DNA from 3 places in the Vibrio sp. 970 genome. Region 1 is predicted to be linked to each of the others. Evidence: predicted binding sites of a transcription regulator. Region 1 holds the regulator's gene; each other region holds the start of a gene.

The links. Region 1 encodes MetJ, which represses methionine synthesis genes. Its sites were predicted from a motif close to TTAGACNTNTANANGTCTAA; they were not measured.
Region 2: the regulator MetJ is predicted to act here: its motif matches at 1,138-1,157, upstream of R7Q11_RS09005 (MetQ/NlpA family ABC transporter substrate-binding protein).
Region 3: the regulator MetJ is predicted to act here: its motif matches at 1,426-1,445, upstream of metK (methionine adenosyltransferase).

The regions. Positions count from the first base shown of each region.
Region 1 covers NZ_JAWOTW010000024.1:1,870-4,145, forward strand. The annotation lists gene R7Q11_RS22740 (malic enzyme-like NAD(P)-binding protein) at 1-776, shown strand, start outside; gene metJ (met regulon transcriptional regulator MetJ) at 889-1,209, opposite strand; gene R7Q11_RS22750 (O-succinylhomoserine (thiol)-lyase) at 1,435-2,276, shown strand, end outside.
Region 2 covers NZ_JAWOTW010000005.1:43,609-45,884, reverse strand. The annotation lists gene R7Q11_RS09010 (hypothetical protein) at 1-218, shown strand, start outside; gene R7Q11_RS09005 (MetQ/NlpA family ABC transporter substrate-binding protein) at 314-1,117, opposite strand; tRNA gene R7Q11_RS09000 (tRNA-Ile) at 1,381-1,456, opposite strand; gene rpoD (RNA polymerase sigma factor RpoD) at 1,612-2,276, opposite strand, start outside.
Region 3 covers NZ_JAWOTW010000009.1:18,691-20,966, forward strand. The annotation lists gene metK (methionine adenosyltransferase) at 192-1,346, opposite strand; gene tkt (transketolase) at 1,662-2,276, shown strand, end outside.

The sequences.
Region 1 (2,276 bases):
TATTCCACGATGATCAACATGGTACTGCTATTGTAACGGCAGCGGGTATGCTGAATGCAATCGAACTTCAAGGTAAGAAACTTGAAGATTCAACAATTGTTTGTCTTGGCGCTGGCGCTGCCGCTGTAGCGTGTATGGAGCTTCTGATCAAATGCGGTGCAATGCGCGAAAAAATCTACATGCTAGATCGCAAAGGTGTGATTCACACTCGTCGTGATGACCTTAATGAATATAAGCAGTTATTTGCGAACAATACAGATAAGCGCACACTAGAAGACGTAATTGAAGGTGCAGATCTGTTCCTAGGTGTATCTGGTCCAAACCTATTGCCAGCGGAAGCGTTGAAGTTGATGGCAGATAAGCCAATCGTATTCGCATGTTCTAACCCGGATCCTGAAATCAAGCCGGAACTTGCTCACGCAGTTCGTGATGACTTGATCATGGGTACTGGCCGTAGTGATTATCCTAACCAAGTTAACAACGTATTGTGTTTCCCATTCATTTTCCGCGGTGCTCTTGATGTGCGTGCAAGTGAAATCAATGATGAAATGAAACTTGCAGCCGTTGAGGCGATTCGTGAGCTAGCAAAAGAGCCTGTACCTGAAGCCGTATTGAAGGCTGCAGGTGTTGATAAGCTAGAGTTTGGTGCGGACTATATTATTCCAAAACCAATGGATTCACGTTTGCTACCACGTGTTGCAAAAGCGGTTGCTCAGGCGGCGGTTAATTCAGGTGTAGCTCGTATCGAGATGCCTGAAAACTACATGGCAGAGTAATATATCTTTCAGATGTGATACACAAAAATGGGACGCTATTGCGTCCCATTTTTTATGTCATTCATTTGGCTCGAGGCAAGAGTTATTACCTGAAACCTCTTATCAGGCTTTTTTATTCTTCGTCGAATGACTCAAATTCGATGCCCATTTCCGTCATCAGCGCTTTTACTTCTGTTGGAATATCATCAGGACGGTCTTTACGAAGGTCTTCATCTGTCGGAAGTGGCTGACCTGTGTACGCGTGCAAAAATGCCTCGCATAGCAATTCACTATTGGTTGCATGGCGTAAGTTATTGATCTGACGGCGAGTACGCTCATCAGTTAGCACCTTTAAAACTTTTAGCGGGATAGAGACGGTAATTTTTTTTACTTGTTCGCTTTTTTTGCCGTGCTCTGCATATGGGCTAATGTATTCGCCATTCCAGTCAGCCATTGCACACCTTCATTTATGTAATCGGTTAAAAATAATTTAGGTGCTGATTTTAGCTGCATTTACCGCCATAAGCAAAGACATATAGACGTCTAGAAGTGTTGACGTCTCATTTTTTGACGAGTAAAGTGAACATAACAGCAAAGGAAGCGTGTTGATCACTTTATGTTACTCATTAGATATAGCGCATTCCTATTTAGAAGTCATTACCCGTGAAAGGATACACCCATGAGCACTCGCAAACCTGCGACCATTGCAGTACGCACTGGTATTGAATCAGACAGCCAATATCATGCTGTCGTTCCACCTATTTATCTTTCCACTAACTATGGTTTTCCTGCTTTTGGTGAAGTGCCCAAGTATGATTACACACGATCTGGTAATCCAAACCGCGGACTGTTGGAAAGTGCGCTATCTGAACTTGAGTCTGGAAAAGGAGCGGTTGTTACTAACTGCGGTACGTCGGCATTAAATTTATGGGTTTCCGCTTTTCTCGGCCCAGATGATCTCATTATTGCTCCTCACGATTGTTATGGTGGTACCTATCGTCTTTTTAATACCCGAGCTAACAAAGGCGATTTTAAGGTTCAGTTTGTCGATCAATCAGACGAACAGGCTTTAGATGCTGCATTGGCACAAAAACCAAAACTCATTTTGCTAGAAACTCCGTCAAACCCTCTGGTTCGCGTAGTGGATATTGCAGCTACTTGTGAAAAAGCGAAACAAATCGGCGCGTTAGTTGCGGTGGACAATACCTTTTTGACACCCGTGTACCAAAAACCTTTAGAGCTAGGTGCGGATTTTGTTATCCACTCCACAACAAAGTACATCAACGGTCATTCGGACGTAATTGGTGGGGTAATCATCACCAACACAGAAGCGCATGCAGAAGAGCTTGCATGGTGGGGTAATTGTATTGGTGCAACGGGCACACCTTTCGATAGTTACATGACACTGCGAGGTATTCGTACGCTTGCTGCTCGTATGAGAGTACATGAAGAGAGCTCACAGCAGGTACTAGCTTACCTACAGAAACAAGCGTTAGTTAAAACTATCTATCATCCAAGCCT
Region 2 (2,276 bases), on a different contig from region 1:
TCTTTGGCGTATTAGGCGTGATGTTAGAGCTCTTCGCACTGACGGCACTTTGGGAGCATCAGCAAACGATAGCCGATGTTTTCTTCCATGAATCTCTCTACTTCATCGTATTTTTAATCCCACCATACTTCCTCTGGAAGTTGATTAACCGTCCTGAATTGGTTTCTGCTGACCAAGCTTATTTGGCAATGAAGTTAGAGGCTGAAAGTCGACAATGAGTCGATTTAGTGAGTAATGAAAAGAAGAGGCTATGAGAAAACATTAGCCTCTTTTCTATCTGATTCGTGGGGCAAAGTATTCGCTGCTTTATTGATTAAAAAGCTGCTTCGATTGTGCCTTTGAAAGTGCGATCGAGATAATCACGAATCGCTTGAGATTGATAAATAGAAACGAACTTTTTATACGCTTCATTATTTTTGTCTGCGTCACGAGTGGCGATGACCATGACTGCTAATGGGGCGTCTTTTGCTTCAAGATAGATACTTTGTTTCTTCGGATCTAAACCAGAAGACATTACGTAGTTCATTGTAATCGCAGCCGCGTCCACATCATCTAATGTTCTTGGTAGCTGAGCGGCATCTACCTCGACAAATTCAAATGATTTTGCGTTTTTTGTGATATCAGTTAGGGCGGCTTTATGGCCAACACCCTGTTTCAGCTCAATTAAACCTGCATCGGCGAGTAGCAACAGACCACGACCACCGTTGGTAGGGTCATTTGGAAGCGCTATACGTGCATTGTTTGGAAGCTCTTGCAGTGAGCGATACTTATTGGAATAAAGCCCCATACGCATAAGAATGGACTGACCAATTGATACTAATTGGGCGTTATGGCTACTGTTGAAGTTGTCTAAAAATGGCTGGTGCTGATAGCTATTAATATCGATGCTACCATCGCTAAGAGCGGCATTAGGTGTCACGTAGTCAGAAAACTCAATGACTTCGACATTCAAACCTTGCTTCGCTGCCTCCTTCGCTACCGCCTCGACTACTTGTGCATGTGGTCCAACTGTCGCGCCCACTTTAATGACAGAGTCATCTTTTTCTCCACAAGCGCTTAAGCCGACTACTGCCGTGAGAATCAAAGCTAGTTTCTTTAAGTGACCAATACTTTTCATTGTAGCTCCATTTTTTTGTTTTAGACGTCTATACGTTTGTATGTCCATCCTATCAGAAGTTGTCTGAGGGTCAATGGTTTAAATCACGAGCGGACATTTTGTTTCATTGCTACATATAGAAAGCCAGATAATAGTTAAAGAAAAGGGGAAGAGGAAAAGCTATTACGAGGTTAATGACGAGTTACCGCAACCGAAACTGTACCCAAAGATATAAGATACAAAAAAAGCGTAGTAGGTATTAACCTGCTACGCCTTTCGGAATATGGTGGCCCCTCGCAGACTTGAACTGCGGACCAATCGATTATGAGTCGACTGCTCTAACCACTGAGCTAAGGGGCCTTAATAGGACAACGATTATAGGGGAAGCGTTGCAAGGTGTCTAGATACCAACTAGGGCAATTGCGCTTAGTTTTTATCCACTTAGAACAGTAGATAATAAAAAAGGTGACCTAAAGTCACCTTTTTTGATTTCTAAAAGCTTGTATGCGCTGCGATTATTCGTCTAGGAAGCTGCGCAGAGTCTCTGAGCGGCTTGGGTGGCGAAGTTTACGTAGTGCTTTTGCTTCGATCTGACGGATACGCTCACGAGTAACGTCGAACTGCTTACCAACTTCTTCTAGAGTATGGTCAGTGTTCATGTCAATACCAAAACGCATACGAAGTACTTTCGCTTCACGTGGCGTTAGACCTGCAAGCACGTCTTTTGTTGCCACCTTAAGGCTAGTTGCAGTTGCAGAATCTAGCGGAAGTTCTAGCGTTGTATCTTCGATAAAATCACCTAGATGCGAATCTTCGTCGTCACCGATTGGTGTCTCCATTGAGATAGGCTCTTTAGCGATTTTTAGAACTTTACGAATCTTGTCTTCTGGCATTTGCATGCGCTCTGCCAGTTCTTCCGGTAGTGGCTCGCGACCCATCTCTTGCAACATTTGACGAGAAATACGGTTTAGCTTGTTGATCGTTTCGATCATGTGTACCGGGATACGAATCGTACGTGCTTGGTCCGCGATTGAACGAGTGATTGCCTGACGGATCCACCACGTTGCGTAAGTCGAGAACTTGTAACCACGACGATATTCGAACTTATCTACCGCTTTCATCAGACCGATGTTACCTTCTTGGATCAGATCCAAGAACTGTAGGCCACGGTTGGTGTATT
Region 3 (2,276 bases), on a different contig from region 1:
TATTTTAACTATTGGCGGAGATGGGATAATTTACAAATAATTGCTTAAAATTTATTCGGTATAAAAATGAGGGAGAAACAGGACTGCTTTGTGGGGCAGGGCGGTATGAGCCGAAATGGCTGGATAAAAGTTGCTGAAAATAAAAAGCCCCCGCCATAGGCGAGGGCTTGATTGATTCTTGCTTGGCTTGATTATTTGATGCCAGCGAAATCGCGTAGAAGTGCAGCTTTGTCTGTCGCTTCCCACGGGAATTCTTCACGACCGAAGTGACCGTATGCCGCTGTCTTCTTGTAGATAGGTTGAAGAAGGTTAAGCATTTCTTGTAGACCGTATGGACGTAGGTCGAAGAATTGACGAACCGCTTCAATGATGATGTCGTGAGGTACTTTCTCAGTACCGAACGTTTCCACCATGATAGACGTTGGATCAGCAACACCGATTGCGTAAGAAAGTTGGATCTCACAACGGTCAGCCATGCCTGCCGCTACGATGTTTTTCGCTACGTAGCGTGCTGCGTATGCTGCACTACGGTCAACTTTTGATGGATCTTTACCAGAAAACGCACCGCCACCGTGACGAGCTGCGCCGCCGTAGGTATCTACGATGATCTTACGACCAGTTAGACCACAGTCACCCATAGGACCACCGATTACGAAGCGACCGGTTGGGTTAATGAAGAAGTTTGTTTCTTTGTTGATCCACTCAGAAGGTAGCACTGGCTTAATGATCTCTTCCATTACCGCTTCACGCAGGTCTGAAGTTGAGATTGAATCACAGTGTTGAGTTGAAAGAACAACCGCGTCGATACCAACGATGTTACCTTGATCGTATTGGAATGTTACCTGAGATTTTGCATCAGGACGCAACCAAGGTAGTGTGCCGTTTTTACGAACTTCTGCTTGCTTTTGAACAAGACGGTGAGAGTAAGTAATTGGCGCTGGCATTAGTACTTCAGTTTCGTTACAAGCGTAACCAAACATGATGCCTTGGTCGCCTGCACCTTGTTCTTTAGGGTCAGCTTTATCAACACCTTGGTTGATATCTGGCGACTGTTTACCGATTGTGTTTAGTACCGCACAAGAATCTGCGTCAAAGCCCATATCTGAATGTACGTAGCCGATTTCACGAACGGTTTCACGAGTTAACTCTTCGATGTCTACCCATGCTGAAGTCGTGATTTCACCACCCACCATTACCATACCGGTTTTAACGTAAGTCTCACATGCAACACGAGCCTTTGGATCTTGCTCTAGAATCGCGTCAAGAACCGCATCAGAAATCTGGTCTGCAATTTTATCTGGATGACCTTCTGATACTGACTCAGAAGTAAACAGGTGCTTAGCCATGTTAGCTCCACTATATCTGGTTTAAAACTGGGGAATGATAAACTCTCCAGCGCAAATTAATACTAATTTTTGTAGGTGTATCTACATCTAGACGTCTATTCTAAATTTGATTGCTCGAATTACAAGCTCTTTTTTGGTTTTTGTTATAACCAAACGTTTGCCTGATTTATTGATAATTTTAAGAACTTCGAACGATTTGGCGCGAAAGGTGCAATATTTGTGAGGTTTTGGACTGGAAAACGTTTGCACACCCAACAGGGCTTTGAGAGAATTATGACCTACTTTTCGTTTCGCTTAATGTACTCAGGAGCAGACATGTCGTCTCGTAAACATCTTGCCAATGCAATTCGTGCTCTAAGCATGGATGGTGTTCAACAAGCTAACTCAGGCCACCCAGGCGCACCAATGGGTATGGCTGATATCGCTGAAGTTCTTTGGCGCTCTCACCTAAACCATAACCCTTCAAACCCAGAGTGGGCCGACCGCGATCGCTTTGTGCTGTCAAACGGTCATGGGTCAATGCTTATTTACTCTCTACTGCACTTAAGCGGTTACGAGCTATCTATTGACGATCTGAAAAACTTCCGTCAATTGCACTCAAAAACCCCAGGTCACCCAGAGTACGGCTACGCGCCTGGTATCGAGACAACAACGGGTCCTCTAGGTCAAGGCATCACTAACGCTGTTGGTATGGCGATCGCAGAGAAAGCACTAGCGGCACAGTTCAACAAAGAAGGTCACGATATCGTTGACCACTTTACGTATGTGTTCATGGGTGACGGCTGTCTAATGGAAGGCATCTCGCATGAAGCATGCTCTCTTGCTGGGACGTTAGGTCTAGGCAAACTGATCGCGTTCTGGGATGACAACGGCATTTCTATCGACGGTCACGTTGAAGGCTGGTTCTCTGACGATACACCTAAGCGTTTT